Regions from separate parts of the Herbaspirillum sp. CAH-3 genome, predicted to be linked through region 1. Evidence: predicted binding sites of a transcription regulator. Region 1 holds the regulator's gene; the other holds the start of a gene.
What was found. The regulator LexA, encoded in region 1, represses DNA repair genes until DNA is damaged. The targets are predictions, from matches to a motif close to ACTGTATNNNNATACAGT.

Region 1 (9,626 bases):
ATCACGGTCCAGCGGCGTGATGAAGGTCTTGTGCAGCAGTTCGATGGCATTGTGCGTGACCTTGTCGGCTTCCTTCTCGACGGCTTCAATGGCGTGCACGCGAATTTCAAGGTCGTCGAAATTGGTCATCAGCGCCACCATTTCTTTCGCGCACTTGACCGCCAGCTCTGCATGCTGATTGAAAAGGTCAAAGAATTTGCCTTCAGTCGGCATCAATCGTCCAAACATTTTTCTCTCTCATCAATGGTTAGCGCTCATGTAAAGCGCCGTTTCGAACCGGCCTGCGGCTGCCCCCTTGGAAGCCGGAATCCCGCCCTGCCGGTCCTGCACGCACGGCCTCGGGAGCCGTCCGTCTTGCATGACACGGGTAGCCCCGCGCCACCCGTGGTCCTCTTGCAGCGGCGCACCGGTCCGGTACGCCGCCATGGCATCAGTCGCCGCCGTAAGGCTGCGCCAGGTTGCCGATATAGTTGTCGTACTTGGTGTACATCCCCAGGAAGGACAGGCGAATGCTGCCGATCGGGCCGTTACGCTGCTTGCCGATGATGATTTCCGCCGTGCCTTTGTCGGGCGAGTCCGGATTGTAAACTTCATCACGGTAAATGAACAAAATGACGTCGGCATCCTGCTCGATGGCGCCCGATTCGCGCAAGTCGGACATCACGGGACGCTTGTTGGGACGTTGCTCCAGCGAGCGGTTCAGCTGCGACAGCGCAATGACCGGGCAATTGAGTTCCTTGGCCAGGCCCTTCAGGCTACGCGAGATTTCCGAGATTTCGGAGGCGCGGTTTTCAGAAGAGCTGCCACCGTTGCCCGACATCAGCTGCAGGTAGTCGATGATGATCAGTCCCAGCTTGCCGCATTGGCGAGCCAGACGGCGCGAACGTGCGCGCAATTCGATGGGAGACAGCGCCGGCGTTTCGTCGATGTAGAACTGCGCATCGTTCATCTTCTGGATGGCATGCGTCAGGCGCGGCCAGTCCTCGTCCAGCAGGCGGCCGGTGCGCAGGCGGTGCTGGTCCAGGCGCCCGACCGAACCCAGCATACGCATGGCCAGCTGCGCGCCACCCATTTCCATGGAGAACACCGCCACCGGCAGGCCCGACTCGATGGCGACATGCTCGCCGATGTTGATCGAGAAAGCGGTTTTACCCATGGACGGACGGCCGGCCACGATGATCAGGTCGCCGGGCTGCAGGCCGGAGGTCATCTTGTCCAGGTCCATGAAGCCGGTCGGAACGCCTGTGATGTCGCTGGAACTGTCGCGGTTGTAGAGCTCGTCGATGCGCTCGACCACCTGGGTCAGCAGCGGCTGGATTTCCATGAAGCCCTGCGAGCCGCGTGACCCTTCTTCGGCAATGGCGAAGATCTTGGATTCAGCCTCGTCCAGCATGGACTTCACATCCTTGCCCTGCGGATTGAAGGCATTGCCGGAAATCTCGTCGGCCACGGTGATGAGCTTGCGCAAGATGCCGCGATCGCGGACGATCTCCGCGTAACGGCGGATGTTGGCTGCAGAAGGCGTGTTTTGCGCCAGCGCATTCAGGTAGACCAGCCCGCCCACCTCTTCGGCCTTGCCGCTGGTGGACATGGCTTCGTAGACGGTGATGACGTCAGCCGGCTTGGTGCTGTTGATGAGCTTGACGATGTGCTCGAAGATGATGCGGTGATCGTAGCGGTAGAAGTCCTCAGCGCTGACGAAATCGGCGATACGGTCCCAAGCCGCGTTGTCCAGCAGCAGGCCGCCCAGCACCGATTGCTCGGCCTCGATGGAGTGGGGCGGCACGCGGAGCGCATCGATCTGGGGGTCCGATGACTCTTTCTGGCCACGGAAAAATTCTGGATTGCCGCGGGACGATTCTTTCATGGCGCGCATTATAACCTGCTGATGTGAAGCCGTAGGTCAGACCGGACGTTTTTGCACGACCTGATGCTTCATGCGAACGGATGCGACATGAAGCCAATGACATCCTGTTCGACAATCACTGTGCCGCCGGGATGCCCAGGAGAAACTGACAATAAAAAAGCCAGGCGAACCCGGCTTTTTTATTGCAAAACGAATTGCAGCAAACAGGCGTATTACGCTTGCTCGCCCTTGACTGCGATGGTGACGTCGACCACCACGTCGGTGTGCAGAGCCACCGACACCGGGTGTTCGCCAACAGTCTTCAGCGGGCCGTTGGGCAGGCGCACTTGCGACTTCTCGACAGCAAAACCCTTCTTGCCCAGGGCTTCAGCGATGTCGAAGTTGGTCACGGAACCGAACAGACGGCCATCAACGCCGGCCTTCTGCGACACTTCCACGGTGGAGCCGGTCAGCTTTTCGCCTTGGGCTTGGGCAGCGGCCAGCTTCTCGGCAGCAGCCTTTTCCAGGTCAGCGCGCTTGGCTTCGAATTCAGCGATGGCTGCATCGGTAGCGCGGCGGGCCTTGCGTTGCGGGATCAGGAAGTTGCGTGCGAAACCGTCCTTGACGCGCACGACATCACCCAGACCGCCGAGATTCACGATTTTTTCCAACAGAATGACTTGCATGTTTTTCTCCTATTTCTCGACGCTGATTAGGCGTTGTGCAGATCGGTGTACGGCAGCAGGGCCAGGTAACGCGCGCGCTTGATGGCGGTGTCAACTTGACGCTGGTAGTGGGCCTTGGTACCGGTCAGGCGTGCCGGCATGATCTTGCCGTTTTCCTGGACGAAGTCCTTCAGCGTGTCCACGTCCTTGTAATCGACCTGTTCAACGCCAGCGGCGGTGAAACGGCAGAATTTCTTGCGCTTGAACAGCGGGTTTTGCTGTTGACGCTTGTTTTTCAGCTTGCTTTTATCGAACTTTTTACCGAATGCCATGGTTGGCTCCTGTATCTAAAAATTGGGTAAGGTCTGTTTGGCTACCTTGCGCCGCTCAATCCGGCGCGACCGGGCCAAAATCAACGATATGAAACACGACGCTCTTGCTGTTGCGATTCCTGCGGGCTAAAAAGCCGGTGAACCGGAAGACTTCCCCCAGCGCTGCCCTGTTGAGCGCACCGGAGATTTCTCCTGCTGCCAGCGCCGCGATCTCGAATTCGACCTGGCGCTGCATGCCAGCTTCCATCTGTTCCGACTGGTGCTGCAACCTGGCAGTGACAATCGGGATACCGGCCGGCGTGTAACGCAAAACATCACGTTCTGCCAGGCTGGCGATGACTTGAAGCTGGTTCACTCTCCGCGATGTTCGCAGCGCTTAAGCTGCCGGAGCTTCGGTACGGCTCTTGGCCGCGTCTTCCTTTTGCACTGCCTTCAGGATGGGGGAAGGACCGGTTTCGGCCTTCTTCATCTTGACGGTCAGGTGGCGCAGGACGGCGTCGTTGAACTTGAAGCCGGTTTCGATTTCAGCCAGCGTTTCGCTGTCGACTTCGATGTTCAGGCAGACGTAGTGAGCCTTGGCCAGCTTCTGGATCTGGTAAGCCAGTTGACGACGGCCCCAATCTTCGACACGGTGGACCTTGCCGCCGCGGGTGGTGACGATGCCCTTGTAACGCTCGATCATCGCCGGCACTTGCTCGCTTTGGTCCGGGTGGACGATAAATACGATTTCATAATGACGCATGTAGACTCCTTATGGACTTATTGAAGACGCCCACCCCGGCGTCAAGACGGGTGTGGGAAGAGGAAAACCCGAGATCATACTAGGTTTCCGCTCTCGCGGCAATGCCGGCATCAAGCCGATGCAGCCGGGGGACCACAATATGCGGCCCCGGGCACAAGACCACGCAAGACCTTCACCTGCGGCACGCTCTATATAAACAAGAAAGCTTGCCTTTTCGCTCCAGGAATATGCATGTTGCCGTTGACACAAGGATTGCACCTGTATAAAAATACAGACTGTTCATCCAAACAGCCTTCCCTCCGAGAAAGGCCACCCTCATGCTCAAACTGACTGCGCGCCAGGAACAGATCCTGAACCTGATCAAGAACGCCATCGAGAACACCGGCTTCCCTCCCACGCGCGCAGAGATCGCCGCCGAATTGGGCTTTCGCTCCGCCAACGCCGCCGAAGAGCACCTGCAGGCCCTGGCCCGCAAGGGCGCCATCGAAATTTCCCCCGGCACCTCGCGCGGCATCCGCCTGCGCGAGTCGGGCAGCGCGGCCGGCGCGAGCACCGCACGCCAGATGGCCCTGCCCCATCCTGCCCTGATGCAGCTGAGCCTGCCGCTGATCGGCCGCGTGGCGGCGGGTTCGCCCATCCTGGCCCAGGAACACGTGGAAAAGACCTACCAGGTCGACCCGGCCATGTTCCCGGCCAAGCCGGATTACCTGCTGAAGGTGCGCGGCATGTCCATGCGTGATGCCGGCATCCTCGACGGCGACCTGCTGGCGGTGCGCCGCGCGGACCAGGCGCGCAACGGCCAGATCGTGGTCGCCCGCCTGGCCGACGAAGTCACGGTCAAGCGCTATCAAAAGACCGGCAGCGTCATCACCCTCTTCCCTGAAAATCCGGAGTTCGAGCCCATCATCGTCAAGCCGGAAAACGACCAGTTCGCACTCGAAGGGTTGGCCGTGGGATTGCTGCGCAGCTGGAACTGATGACCAGCGGCGCAGCCGCCCGCACCTGTCGCGAACCTGCTCCGGCCGGACATTGATTGTCCGTTGCTGCATGAACCTCCGCCTAAAACGGAGGTTTTTTGCTTTCTATTCACCTCTTCACCGGTGACGCGTTGCGCATATCATGCCTGCTGGATAGCTATGCCCGGCGCAACCGATGCGCCCAACCAAGAGGATCTTTTTCGATGTCGACGCGCAAGAGCAGCAACAAGCACGGCAAACACATTCCGGCGCCCGCCGCCGCCAAGTCCAATCTGCAGGATCTGCTGGACGTTCGCAAATGCCTCGATCTGCTGGACAGCCGCAAGACGGACGAGGCCAAGACGATCTGCACGGCCGTGCTCGCCCGCGCCCCCAACCTGGTCTTCGCCAACCACGCGCGCGGACTCATCGCCATGCAGGAAGGCCAGTTCGCGCAAGCCGAACAATATCTGCGCAAGGCCATTGAGGCCGATCCCAACAATGCCGAATACCTGAGCAACCTGGCCGGCACGGTCCTGAGCCAGGATCGTATCGATGAATCCATTGCCATTTACGAGCGCGCCATCGCACTGGACAAGGAGAACCGGGCGGCCCGCATCGGCCTGGCCAATGCCCTGCACGAAAAGAACGACCCGGAAGCCTCGATCAAATACTTCGAGGACGCCGCCCGGCGCGAACCCAATGCGCCCGGCCCCCTGTCGCACCTGGGCCGGGCCCTGATCGACGCGCGACGTTTCGACGAGGCCGTCGCGACCATCCTGAAGTCGCTCGAATACCAGATCAATTTTGCACCCTCCCACACCGCCCTGGGCGAAGCATTCCACGCCATGGAGATGTACAAGGAAGCCGTTGAATCCCACAAGACAGCCATCCTGCTGGATCCGCAGGACACCTACGCCCACAACAAGATAGCCGACAGCTACCTGAAACTGAACAAGATCGACGAAGCCCATGAACACATGCTGCGCGTCATCGAAATCGCGCCCAAGGATCCCAATGGCTACGTCAAGCTCGGCTCGAGCTACTTCAACACGGGCGACCGCTTCGAGGATGCCATGCGCATGTTCAAGCAGGCCCTGGCACTGGATCCCAAGCACGCCATGACCTACAACAACATCGGCGCCATCCAGCACGATCACGGCGACTATGACGACGCGCTCGGCAACTTCCGCCAGGCCCTGGCCCTGCGCCCGAATTACCCGACCGCCAAGCACAACCTGGCACTGACCCTGCTGCTGCGCGGCGAATTCGAGGAAGGCTGGGAGTGCCACGAAAGCCGCCTGACCACCAAGGAACGCGCCCACGTCTATCGCTTGATCCACAAGTTGTTCGAGGTCATTCCCAAATGGGATGGCAAGTCTTCGCTGGCCGGCAAGCGCATCCTGCTGATGCACGAACAGGGCTTCGGCGACAGCATCCAGTTCCTGCGCTACGCCCGCCTGCTCATGGCGCAAGGCGCCAGCGTCGCGCTGCATGTGAAGAATCCTCTTTACCGCCTGTTCCAATCCTTCACTCCCCAGGTCACGCTGGTGCGCGAAAGCGACCCGCTGCCGCCCTGCGACTGCGCCTATGTTCTCATGAGCCTGCCCTATGCGATGCGTACGCACACGGTCGAGGATATCCCCCGCTATCCGGAGGGCTACCTCTCTGCCGATCCGGCACTGGCAGCAAACTGGAAACTGAAGATTTCCACATTGACAAGATCTGAGGAAAACCTGCGTGTCGGCATCGTCTGGGGCGGCAATCCGGAACACGGCAATGATCGCCATCGCTCGATCCCGCTGGAAAAGGTCAAGCAGCTCTTCGCGCTGCCCAAGGTCGAGTTCTATTCTTTACAAAAAGGCAAGCCGGCAGAAGGACTCAAGGAATTGCCATCTGAGTTGCCCGTCTTTGACCTGGGCAACGACTGCCAGGACTTTGCCGATACGGCTGCGGCGATCAGCAATCTTGACCTGGTTATCTGCGTCGATACCTCAGTGGCTCACTTGGCAGGCGCCCTCAATCACCCCACCTGGGTGCTGCTGCCGCACGTCCCGGACTGGCGCTGGCTCAATGATCGGGAGGACTCCCCTTGGTACCCCAGCATGCGCCTGTTCCGCCAGCCAGCGGTCAGCGATTGGGATTCCGTGCTGAAAAAACTTGGCGAGGAACTAACGATCCTGCAACAGAAAAAAGTCCAGGCCTGATCCCTTGCCGATCGCGCATTGGTCCTGCCAAACCGCCCTTGCCGGGCGGTTTTTGCTTTTTGGAACTTTTTTCTCGGCCGCAACAGCAATTTTCCTAAAGTTTTTGGAATTGCCGTCGAAAAAGGATTTGCTTGGAGTTTCAAAGCACGCAGTTTTAGTTCGGAAAGCCTTGAAAAAGATTTTTTGCAAATAGCCCTAAACTTTTTCCAAGACTGCCCGATAAAGCAATCAACAGAGGTTGAAACGCCTGGGGCTCATGGGTAGAAGACCAACGTTAGGCACTGAAACTCGGATCATCGGTCTCAAATCTTAGGAGAATTAACATGGCAGCAGTCATCAATACCAACATTCCGTCGCTCAATACGCAGCGGAACCTGAATTCCTCGCAGTCGTCGCTCAATACCTCGATCCAACGTCTGTCGTCCGGCCTGCGCGTCAACAGCGCCAAGGACGACGCCGCCGGCCTGGCTATCGCCGACCGCATGAACTCCCAGATCAAGGGTCTGGCAGTTGCACAACGTAACGCCAACGACGGTATCTCGATGGCGCAAACCGCTGAAGGCGCTCTGTCGACCGTCGGCGACAACCTGCAACGTATGCGTGAACTGGCTGTGCAAGCAGCCAACGGCACCAACAGCGCACAAGACCGCAAGACCCTCAACGACGAATACACCCAGCTGTCGCAGGAAGTGTTCCGCGTCCTGAACGGCACCAGCTTCAACGGCCAGAACCTGTTCACCGGTGTGGGCCAGGGCGCTTCGGCTGGTACCGGCTCCGACGCTACCAACGTGTCGGCTTCCCTGACCCTGTCGTTCCAGGTCGGTGCCAACGTGCAAGACAACAAGCTGAACGACCAGATCACCATCACCCTGGATGACCTGTCGAACAACTCGACCATCTCTACCGTCATCGGCACCAGCGCCAAGGGCCTGATCGGTCTGGGCGACACCAGCGGCGTGAGCACCGCGCAAGCGACCTACACCTCGGCCAAGGCTGCCCTGGACAACCTGTTCGCTACCGGTTCGTCCCTGTCCTCCTCGGCACTGGCTTCGTCGGCCGTGACCCTGCAAGCTGCCGTTGACAGCGCCAAGCTGTCCCTGGACCAGGCTGTTGCCAACCCGTCCGCCCAGAGCGATGCTCAGAAGGCCATCCAGAACCTGGACAAGGCCATCAGCCTGATCTCCTCCAAGCGTGCCGAGTTCGGTGCCGTGCAGAACCGCTTCAGCGCGGTCATCAGCAACCTGCAAGTGTCGAGCGAGAACATCACCGCGTCGCGCAGCCGTATCATGGATACCGACTACGCGCAGGAAACCGCGAACCTGACCCGTGCGCAGATCCTGCAGCAAGCTGGTACCGCGATGCTGTCGCAGGCCAACTCGGCGCCGCAGCAGGTCCTCTCGCTGTTGAAATAAGCCAGATAGCTAGGTAGGATGACGTGCGGGGGATAGACCTTATTCTCCGCACGTTCCTTTAAGGAAGGGAGTAGCACCATGTCGATTGCCCCACTTAATATCACTGCTGCTGGCGACTCCGGTACTGCATATGCAGCGCCGAAGACAGCCGAGAAGCCCGATCCCGTGGTATCGACGGTCGCACCGGCGGCCACCCCGGAAGCACGACGCGCCACCGATAGCGAACTCAACGATGCCGTGGGCAAGTTGAACGATTTCGCTGCCGCCAATGCTGCCGCGTTGAATTTCTCGAAGGACCAGGATACCGGCAAGACCATCATCAAGGTCGTCGATACGGCTACGGACACCGTGATTCGCCAGATTCCCAGCGAAGAAGCTGTCGCCATCGCCAAATCGATCGACAAGATGCAAGGCTTGCTGATCAAGGAAAAGGCTTGAGTTTCCCCTCGAGTCTGGTACGAACTGCAGTGGCTGAACACCCGCATGCGTCAATGCCCGCTCATTGCGCATGACGGATTCGGCTACCCCAGTTCATAACGGATTCAGATAGTTATTTCGCACAGCGTCCCCTCGCCCCAGACGCCGTACTTGAGAGCCCATCTCCTCTTGACCGCGCTGGACAACCGCACAGCGCTGTGCCTCACGCAAAGATTCAGGAGTTGAACCGTGGCCACTTCCACCGGCACCATTTCCACATCGGCAGGTCCGCTCGATGTCTCCACCCTGGTCAGTCAACTGATCTCGGCCGAAAGCCAGACGCAGCTGACTCCGCTGACCACCCAGGCCAGCAGCTACAACACCCTGATCTCTGCGTATGGCAGCCTCAAGAGCGCGCTGTCGAGCTATCAGTCCGCCATCAAAGCCCTGACCGCAGCCAGCTTCAGCTCCCAGAAGAGCTCGGTGAGCAATGCCGGTACCGGCAGCAACCTGACCACCGACCCCTTCACGGCCGACGTCAACAGTGACAACTCGACCAAGATCCTGGCGCAGAAACTGCAGTCGGCGGGCGTGAGCAGCGGCACGACCTACAACGCCGGCGATTCGATCGCCATCAAGGTCGGCACCAATTCCCCGACCTTCATCACCTTGCAGGCCAACTCGACCCTGGCCGGCGTGCGCGATGCGATCAATGCCTCCAAGGCCGGCGTGACTGCGTCCATTACCACCGATGGCAGCGGTGACCACCTGGTGCTGGAGTCGACCGCCGGCGGTACCGCCAACACCATCAAGGTCACGTCCAACAACAGCCTTTCCGCGTTCGCCTACGATCCGTCGAGCTCCACGCCGAGCACCATGACACAGATCCAGGCCCCGCGCGACGCCACCAAGGCGGCGTCGGGCACCTACTCGGTGGCGGTCTCGCAGTTGGCGCAGACGCAGAAGCTGAGCTCGGCCAGCATCGCGCCGGGCACCACTTTCGACAACGGCATCCTGGCCATCAAGACCGGCACCGGTTCGACTGCCAT
Region 2 (9,626 bases), 220 kb from region 1:
AGGGCGAATAAAAGCCCATGGGCTGGCTGTTGAGCAGCCCGCACAGGAAAGCTTCCGGCTCGTGGCACTTGAGCCAGCTGCTGAAATAGGTCAGCAGGGCAAAGCTGGCGGCATGGCTTTCGGGGAAACCGTATTCGCCGAAACCTTCGATCTGGTTGAAGATGCTTTCGGCGAATTCACGCGAATAACCATTGTCGGTCATGCCCAGCACCAGCCGTTCATGGTGCGGCCCCATGCCGCCCTTGCGCTTCCAGGCGGCCATGGAGCGGCGCAGGTCATCGGCTTCGCTGGGGGAATAACCGGCGGCCTCGATGGCCACATCCATCACCTGTTCCTGGAAGATCGGGATGCCCAAGGTGCGCTCCAGCACCTTCCTGATCTTGCCGCTCTTGCTGGTGTTGTCCGGATACTCGAAGCTGCCGCCGCTGCGCACCAATTCCCGCCGCCGCAGGTAGGGATGCACCATGCCGCCCTGGATCGGGCCCGGCCGCACGATGGCCACCTGCACCACCAGGTCGTACTGGGTGCGCGGCTGCATGCGCGGCAGCATGCTCATCTGGGCGCGGCTCTCGATCTGGAATACGCCGATGGTATCGGCCTTGCAGATCATCTCGAAAGTGGCCGGATCTTCACGCGGGATGTCGTACATCTGCATGACCTGCGGCAGGCCGCGCCGCAGGCTCACCAGTTCCAGCGAGCGGCGCAGGGCGGTCAGCATGCCCAGCGCCAGCACGTCGACCTTGAGCAGCTTCAGCGACTCCAGGTCGTCCTTGTCCCATTCGATGACGGAGCGCTCTTCCATGGCCGCATTCTGGATCGGCACCAGCCGCGACAACTGTCCGCGCGCGATCACGAAGCCCCCGGTGTGCTGCGACAGATGGCGCGGAAAGCGCAGCAGCTTGCCGGTGATGCTGGCCCATAGTCCGATCTGCGGCAGTTCCGGGTCCAGCCCGGCCTCAGCAAAGCGGGCCAGCAATTCTTCCCGGCTGTCGAACCAGTGCTGCGACTTGGCCACCGTATCGACGATGGCCGCATCCACGCCCAGCGCCTTGCCGACTTCGCGCAGGGCGCCACGCGGCCGGTAGCTGTGCACGGCGGCCGCCAGCGCGGCGCGGCGGCGGCCGTACTTGCGGTAGATGTGCTGGATCACTTCTTCGCGGCGCTGGTGCTCGAAGTCCACGTCGATGTCGGGCGGCTCTTCGCGCTTTTCGCTGATGAAGCGGGCAAACAGCAGCCGGGTCGAAGTGGGATCGACTTCGGTCACCCCCAGGCAGTAGCACACCGCCGAGTTGGCGGCCGAGCCGCGTCCCTGGCAGAGGATGCCGCGCGAACGGGCAAACTTGACCAGGTCGTAGACCGTCAGGAAATAAGCTTCATATTCCTTTTGGGCGATCAGGGACAATTCCATCTCGATCTGGGCGCGCACCTCGCCCGGCAGTCCTTGCGGATAGCGTTTGGCGGCCCCGGCCAGGGTCTCCTGGCGCAGGTAGTCGGCCGGACTCATGCCCAGCGGCACCAGTTCGTCAGGATATTCATAGCGCAATTCCGCCAGGCTGAACTGGCAACCGGCCGCCACCGCCAGGGTCTGGGCCAAGGTGGACGGGCTGTGCACCAGCGACAGCCGCATGCGTGGCCGCAGGTGCTGTTCGGCATTGGGGGCCAGGGCCAGTCCGCATTCCTGCACCGGCTTGCCGACGCGGATGGCCGTGACCACATCCTGCAGGTATTTGCGTGAACGCTGGTGCATCTGCACATCACCCACCGCCACCAGCGGCAAGCCGTGCAGCCGTGCGGCAGCATCGATGGCAGCGCGGTGCAGGTCGTCCAGCGGACGGTACAGGCGCGTCATGCCCACCCACGAACGGCCGGGGGCCAGCGGGACGAACCAGCGCAATTGTGCATCCAGCGTTTCTTCATCGGCCGGGTAGTCCGGCACCAGGATCAGCTGACAATCGGGCAGGGTGCGCAGGTGCGACAGGGCGGGCGGCGGCTGGCTCAGGTCTTCTGGCGACAGCAGGTAGCTGCCTTTCTCGGCGCGGGTGCGCGCCAGCGTGATGAGTTCGCAGAGGTTGCCATAGCCTTCGCGGTTCCGGGCCAGCGCCACCAGGGTCATCCTGGCCAGGGGATGGGCCGGATCGTCCTTGAAGGACGTAAAACGGAAGCAACTGCCGATGAGCAGCTTGAAATCCTTGGCCTTGCCGCGATTGATCTGTTCCATCCAGGCGGCATGGGCGCGCACCACCCCGGCCATGGTGCATTCGTCGGTGATGGCCAGGGCGCGATAGCCCAGTTCGATGGCGCGCTCCACCAGTTCCTGCGCATGCGATGCCCCTTGCAGGAAACTGAAGTTGGTCCGGCAATAAAGTTCGGCATAGTCGGGCAGGCCGGTCTGGGGTACGCCCAAGGGCAGGGAAGCTTGCATGCTGCGCTCCTAGCCGAACAGGCCGTGCAGGAACCACTGCGGCTCTTCGTCGGACCACTCGCCGCCGCGCCACTGGCGGAAAATCCAGTAATAGGCATGGCTGGCATCGCGCGCCGTGAAGTAGTCGCGCGTCAATGGCCGGCCTTCCCACCAGCCGGCTTCGATACGTTCTGGCGGCGAGGTGAATTCCAGCACGCTGCGATAGAAGGGCTTGTGCTGCTGCATCCGCAAGGGCAAGGGTTCAGCCAGCAGCCACAGCGGACGCGGCGGCAATCGCGCCGCATCGGTAGTCAGGGCGGCCGGCAGACTGGCGGGGCTCTGCATCACGCTGCACCAGCGGTTGGCGATCTCGGGCCGGTGATCGGCGCGCGGGGCGGCCTGCTGCACCTTGTCCGCGCCCAGGCGCGCCACCAGCAGTTCCAGCAGGCGGTGGTGATCCTCTGCACTGCCGCCGGGTTCGGGGAAGAGCATCTCGCTGGCCGCCTGCTGGCTTTCCAGTTCATCGGCGGCCAGCCCCAGGGCGATGGCCGGGGCGGGCAGGGAAGAACGGGCCAGCTTTTCCTTCACCAGGGTGTGCAGATGATCTTCCTGCCAGGCCGGGACCGACAGCGCCACCTGCAGTTCGGTGGGCGCTACGGCCTGTCGTCCGCGTTCATGTTCCAGCCACAGGCGCAGCTTCTTGATGGCCAGCTGGCGTGCGGTCAGCCAGCCGGCCAGCTGGGCCAGCAAGCCCTGGGCATAGGTGGCCAGGATATCGGTGTGGTCGATGCGGTCCGGCAGCTCCACCCGGGCCTGGAAGGTCGGCGGCGCCACGATCCATTCATGTACTTCGGGCGCGGCACCATAGGCACGGTCCAGCATGGCCAGCATCTCCTTGCCGCAGCGGCGCTGCAAGCCGGGGCGGGGCAAGCGCTGCACCTGGCCCAGCTGGCGGCAGCCCAGCCCGTGCAGCCATTCCAGATGGGCTCGCGCGGCAGTCAGCAGAACGACTGGCAAGCGGTCCAGGCGGCGCTGCAGGGAACGGTGGCTCAAGGTACGCACGTAGCCGTAGCGTGCCAGCAGCCAAGATCCGGTCGCCGTGACGGCAGAGGACAGGGTGGCCGACAGACCCATGCGGGCGATGGTGCCCCGGATCTTGCGGCACAAGGCCCGGATCCCGCCGAACAGGCGCAGGCTGGCACCCACTTCCAGCAGGATGCAGGCCTCTTCGGCCAGCGTGACCTGGGGCGTGTATTGCAGCAGGGCCAGGGCGGCCTGCTGCAAGGTGGCTTGTTCCCGCAGGATGTCCCGCTCGTTCAGATGCGCTTGCGGGGCCAGCAATTGCACTCCCCCGCGCCGCATGCCTTCGTGCACGCCGAGCGTGCGCGCGGGTGCCGTCAGGGCGGCCACGCGGTCGCGCTCGAAGACCACGGCCGGGGCCTCATCCAGCCAGTTCGGACGGAAGACTTCCAGCGGCAGCAGTGGCAGGTGTACGGCGATCCACAGGGGTGACATGGCGTTGCAAATTCGGTGAAGGCAGCAAAGGGAGAAACAGGCTTTGTTCGCGCAGCGGTCCGCGGCGCTTGAGAAAACCGATCTCCAGCCCGTCCCTCGCTGACTTGAGGGTCAGCCGCAGAGGTGCGGGTGAAGGCTCGCGGGCGCAGGACAGCGGCCGCAGCATGAAGAACAGGGTCTGCCCGGCCTGCGCCGCCACATGCAGGCGTCGCAGCAGGTCATGGTCGCCCTTGCGCAAGCGCGGCTGCCACATCAGCAGGGCCTGGCAGCTATCGGCCCGCAAGACCTGCTCGGCAGCCCAGCAGGCGTCGGCCGCATGATCGGCCCGCAACTGCAGCAGCCGTGACGCATCCACCCCCATGTGCGCCCAGCCAGGGGCATTGACCTGGTGCGGGGCCTGCAGCAGCGCGATGCGGTCAGCCCGCGCGGGGCGCCGGGCATTCGCGGGCGCACGTGCCAGTACCGGGCGCAACAGGCGCAGCTCGCCGATGCCGTCCTGGGGCAGCAGCAGCTCGATGAGCACCCCGGGCGGCCAGCCGCGTTCGGGCAGCTCGGCATCGAGTACCTCGAATCCGCTGGAGACACCACGCGCACCGCCGCGCGCCAGCTGGGAGGCCAGCCAGAGCGAGGGGTGGATGATTTCCGGACGACGGACCGGAGAGCCGGGTGTCAACATGGGAAGTGAATCGAGGGTGCGAGGCAAAAGAAAATGCAGATAAAAGCAAAGACTGTATAAATATACAGTAATTGTTTTGGGGTGTGAAAAAAACTGACTGCCCGCCTGAAAGTGGGTGAAGTTTCCTTCTTGCAATGCCTGGTTGAGGTGAAATCGAGGGAATCCATACCGAAAAGCAAAGCTCATCTTCATGTCTTCCTACATGTCCGTCAGTCATTGCTGACCTTGGCTGGGGAGCTCTTCCGATAGTGAGGATCAGTGAGGCTTTTTACACTGCAAGCGTGGACAAAGGTTGGCTTGCCATCCGCGTGCTCGCGCAGGGCAGTAGGGCTGCGGGCTGGCAAATGTCTGCTCCATTCGATCATCCAAGACAAGGAGTCACACATGGCAAATTCACAGAATCCGGGGAACAGCAATCGCGGCTTTGCCGCCATGGACAGGGAGAAGCAGCGTCAGATCGCCAGCATGGGAGGCAAGGCCGCCCACGCCAAGGGTGCCGCCCATGAGTTCACCTCTGCCGAAGCCCGGGAAGCCGGACGCAAAGGTGGTCTGAACAGCCATGGCCGCAAGAATGCAGCAGCGGCTGCCGCGGCACAGAACGGCAATGGTGGCAACGGCGCCACCGCATCGGCCCAGCCGCAAATGAACCAGAGCACGCCACAAGAGGGCAATGGCGCCCAGCAGCCGCAGCAGTCGGACAGCAATCCCCAGCAGCAAGGCTGAGCGAAAGTTTCATCAGCGGCCACCTCAGGCCGGTTCAGCCGCCGTACCATGGCCCCTGATGGCATCAGGCCGCAGTTCCAACGAAGGACCCTGCGCTCCACTGGCTTCAGGAACCGGGCGGTGCACCACACTGATAAAAATAAAACGAAAGGCGCGTTGAGCGCCTTTTTTGTTGCCTGCTGTCCGACTCCCCCGGGGGAGACTTCAATTGCGTGCCAGATCATCCATCATCGGCACCAGCGCCAGCAGGAACAGGGCGGCCGCCAGCGGCATGGTCGCCAGGAAGCCCAGCGCCTTGAAGCCGAATGCACCGGCCACGCCGCCCAGGAAGAACATCAGCAACAGCGAGGACAGCAGCATGAACTTGCGCCGCGCGCCCGGCACGGGATCTTCCCCCGCCGCCTCACCGGGCTGGCGCGGTGCCAGCGTCCAGTAGCACATCTTGCCGATCTCGATGCCGATGTCGGTAACCAAGCCCGTGACGTGGGTGGTACGGATCTCGGAACGTGAAATCTTGCTGATCATGGCGTTTTGCAGACCCATCACGAAGCACAGCAAGGCCGCCGTCACCGGCACGAACAGTAGCCGGTGATTCTCCAGGTTGCTGCCGAGGATGCCAAAACACAGCAACAGCATCGCCTCCAGCATCAGCGGCATGGCGTATTCACTGTGCAGGCCGCGCCGCCTGGCCCAGTTGATCATCACCGCCGAACAGGCCGCGCCCAGCAAAAACGACAGCAAGGCACTGGCGCCGGCTACCAGCAGCAGGGTTTCCCCCAGGACCAAGTTGTCGGCCAGCGAAGAGACGATGCCCGACATGTGCGAGGTGTACTGGCCCACGGCCAGGAAGCCCCCGGCATTGACGGCCCCCGCAATGAAGGCCAGCGAACGCCCCAGGTGGCGGTTGGAAAGGTCGGTGCGCGCCGGACTGGTGAGACGGCGCAGGTAATCGATGGGCATGACGGGTCCAGACATAGGGGCTACAACACCAGGCGGCAGCATCCCCGGCCCCCGCGTCCCCGTTGGCTGCAACCGGAACAGGCTCATCTTCGCCCCTTCCTACGCAGATCGGCGGTGGCTTCTTGCTGCCTTTGCCTTCAGTGTTTCTTATGCTGACAAGAATACTTCTTCCTGGCCCGGTGCGGGGAAGGATGCAGCAATGCCTGACATGCGTCAGGGTGCGGGTCGCACCGGCTTGCCTGAACCGGGCCTTCCACCTTCAACAGAGGAGCACACCATGAGCATCCCCATCGATATTCCAGGCGGCGAAAAGCTGGGCGAACTGAACGGTCCCCCGGGTGGACCGGAAGGCGGCCCCCTCATGCAGCCCGGCGTGCAACAGTCCGAGGAGGGCGGTTTCCGGGGCATCGTGCTCATTGGCGCCTCGTCCCAGGCGCCCCATGAAGCGGTCTCCACGCATGTCTGCAGCATGTTGCGTGCCACCAGTGAGCTGGCCTATGCGGATGCACTGGCTTATATTGCGGTGCGCGGCAGCTGAAAATGAGGATAAAACGAGGATGAGACGAGGATAAAAAAAAGGCCGCCTGGGGGAGGCGGCCTGAGGGGGAGGGATATAAGACGCCGAGATCGGGGGAATCGTCGGAGAATTTCTGCTTATGAAAACGACTCGTGGGGATAAACCGATGGGGGATGGACCTTATTCATGACACGACGGAGGGGGACGTTCGTATCGGAATGTGGGGTCCTCGGTTTCGAGTTCGTTGAGATGCATAGTAGCGATGCAGCGCAAAAAAGAAGATCGGACATTCTCCAATAAACGCGTAGGAAAACACCTACACCAATGCTTGCTGCATGCCCCGCAAAGCCGCGCCGGCCTTAGCTTCGGCCGATATTGACCTCGTGCATGTCACTGTTGCGCACCTCCGGCAGTTCATAGTCGCCAGAAGGCGACACCCCTTCCTTGCGACGTACCGGTGCCGCCGGCAGCGATATCTCGGCCAGCGCACCGCCGATACCGCTGTTCTGCGTCTTGGCGGCGAGGTCGCCCAGGCTCACCATGCCGACCAGGTTTTTCTCGCGGTCCATCACGGGCAGGCGGCGGATCTGGCGCTGCACCATATCATCGAGCACATCATCAACCGGCTCATCTTCATAGCACCACAGCACATCGTGGCTCATCACTTCGGTCAAGGGAAGGCTGTCGGAGAGGCGATTGCGGGCCACGGCGCGCAAGACGATGTCGCGGTCGGTGACCAGGCCGACCAGGTTGTGCCCGGCGTCGCAGACGGGCAGGGCTCCCACGTCCAATGACTCCATGGCTTGGGCGGCACGGATGACGGAATCGTCAGGGCTCAAGGTATGGGCGCCGCGGGTCATGACGTCGGCAATGGTTCGGGTAGCGTGCATGTTGATCTCCTGGTGGGTGGGTGAATTGTTTCAATTCCAGTTCCAGACTAGGGAAGTGGACCGGATGCCGCAATGCCGCATGAGCGCTTTGTCGGGTCGGCCGATTCCCGCATGGCCGTGCGAATGCTCCCACCCTGGTCTCAATCGGGCCGGCGAGACTTCCTACAACGCCTCGCGGCAGCGGCCGACTGTGGGCGCCGCCGCGTTGGTCCACCATCGGCTCTCCACTAGCTTCCAGGCCCCAGCGGCTCCTGTTGACCATCATGTCTGATCAGATCACCGACCTCATTGGCTGGGGCGCGACCCTCATCCTCTTGCTGACCATCTCCTCCCAGGTCTATGAACAATGGCGCAGCCGCTCCACGCAGGGCGTCTCGCACTGGCTCTTTGCCGGGCAGCTTGCCGCGTCGGCGGGCTTCGTGACCTACAGCGTGCTGCAGGGGGACTGGGTGTTTGTGGTGTCCAACGTGTTCCTGCTTTTCACTGCCCTCTTGGGCCAGGTGCTGTACCTGCGCAACCGGCGCCGCCAGCAGTAGAGCTGGAAAGCTACGGCGCTGGGCCGCGCTCATCGATTCTTACATCGGTCATTGGCACTGTCTGATGTTGGCGGGCTGCCTTCCTGACTACAGTGAAAACATTCCGGCCATACGCAAATCGGCCGCAGCTCATCATCCACAAGCCAAAGGAGTTACCCATGCAAATCAAACCGACCACCCAAGCTCGCCTGCAATCCACTACCGGCCGCCGCCTGATCGGCGCTGGCGTAATGATGCTGGCGGGTGCCGCCTTGTCTTTCAATGCGGCCGCCGAATCCGTGAACAGCAAGGACAAGAGCTTCATGACCAACGCCGCCGAAGCCGGCCATGCTGAAATCGAAGCCAGCCAGATCGCGCTGGAAAAAAGCAGCAACCAGGCCGTCAAGGATTACGCCCAGAAGATGATCGACCAGCACACCAAGGTCGACGAACAACTCAAGCAACTGGCCTCCAGCAAGGATGTCACCCTGCCGACCGAACCCAGCATGGCCCAGCGCGCCAAGATCGCCATCCTGGAAAAGCTCAAGGGCAACACCTTCGACAAGCGCTATGCCAGCATGATCGGCGTGTCCGCCCATGAAGATGCGGTCAAGCTGTTCCAGAAGTCTTCCAAGGAAGCGCAGGATCCGGATGTGAAGACCTTTGCCAGCAAGACCCTGCCAGGCCTGCAGGAACACCTGCAAATGGGTCGTGACCTGAAGAAAACCGTGGATGCCGCCAAGAAATAATCGTCATCCCTTCAGCCGATCAGCACTGCAAATGAAATAAAACTTCCCTTGCAGCGTTGATCGACTAAGCTGTAGTCAGCTTTACTCCCACCCCTGTCATGCCGTCCGCCTCACGCCCGTGTGGCCTGGAGACTTGCCATGAAACACTTCGCCCGCTCCGTTGAACTGCAGCAAGCCAGTCACTTCATGCCCCGCGTCACCAAACTGGACAAGCACAAATACGTGGCCTACATCGATACCCGTATCGATGAACTCTGGCATATGGATTTGCACGACCTCGGTGCACAACCTGTGCGCATCTGCAAGAAGCGCAAGGCGGCCGAGAAGGCTGCCCTGGCGTTGCTGGCCGAAGCCATGCACAAGCATCAGGGGGAGCCCCGGGGGTAGGCCGCCGATGAAGGCCGGGCCATCGGCCTGGCATCCCCGGTTGTGCCAATGCCGTCCGGCGTGATCCGGACGGCATTCTTGTTTTCAGGGCTGAGGGGCTGAGGGTTTTTGGTCAATTCCTTCATGCTGCCTTCGCGCGCTTGCAAGTCCATGCTTGACCGGCCCATAAAAAATCGAGGGACAAGCCCTCGATCTTTTTCCTTCATATCGGCCTGATGACGCCTTTAGCCGTCGCTTTGCGCCGATTCGCCATGGGCGACTGCAAAGGCTTCGCTTTCATGGTTGGGGGGCGC

Region 2: the regulator LexA is predicted to act here: its motif matches at 4,644-4,661, upstream of imuA (translesion DNA synthesis-associated protein ImuA).

The regions. Positions count from the first base shown of each region.
Region 1 is NZ_VSWE01000006.1:303,999-313,624, forward strand. It holds gene FYB76_RS10180 (DUF47 domain-containing protein) at 1-228, opposite strand, end outside; gene FYB76_RS10185 (replicative DNA helicase) at 431-1,876, opposite strand; gene rplI (50S ribosomal protein L9) at 2,080-2,532, opposite strand; gene rpsR (30S ribosomal protein S18) at 2,559-2,843, opposite strand; gene priB (primosomal replication protein N) at 2,899-3,198, opposite strand; gene rpsF (30S ribosomal protein S6) at 3,220-3,585, opposite strand; gene lexA (transcriptional repressor LexA) at 3,903-4,562, shown strand; gene FYB76_RS10215 (tetratricopeptide repeat protein) at 4,766-6,748, shown strand; gene FYB76_RS10220 (flagellin) at 7,072-8,160, shown strand; gene FYB76_RS10225 (flagellar protein FlaG) at 8,239-8,598, shown strand; gene fliD (flagellar filament capping protein FliD) at 8,827-9,626, shown strand, end outside.
Region 2 is NZ_VSWE01000006.1:82,712-92,337, reverse strand. It holds gene FYB76_RS09260 (error-prone DNA polymerase) at 1-2,422, opposite strand, end outside; gene FYB76_RS09255 (DNA polymerase Y family protein) at 2,432-3,916, opposite strand; gene imuA (translesion DNA synthesis-associated protein ImuA) at 3,843-4,592, opposite strand; gene FYB76_RS09245 (KGG domain-containing protein) at 4,977-5,315, shown strand; gene FYB76_RS09240 (YoaK family protein) at 5,520-6,275, opposite strand; gene FYB76_RS09235 (hypothetical protein) at 6,553-6,813, shown strand; gene FYB76_RS09230 (CBS domain-containing protein) at 7,152-7,682, opposite strand; gene FYB76_RS09225 (SemiSWEET family transporter) at 7,946-8,218, shown strand; gene FYB76_RS09220 (DUF4142 domain-containing protein) at 8,377-8,946, shown strand; gene FYB76_RS09215 (hypothetical protein) at 9,085-9,333, shown strand.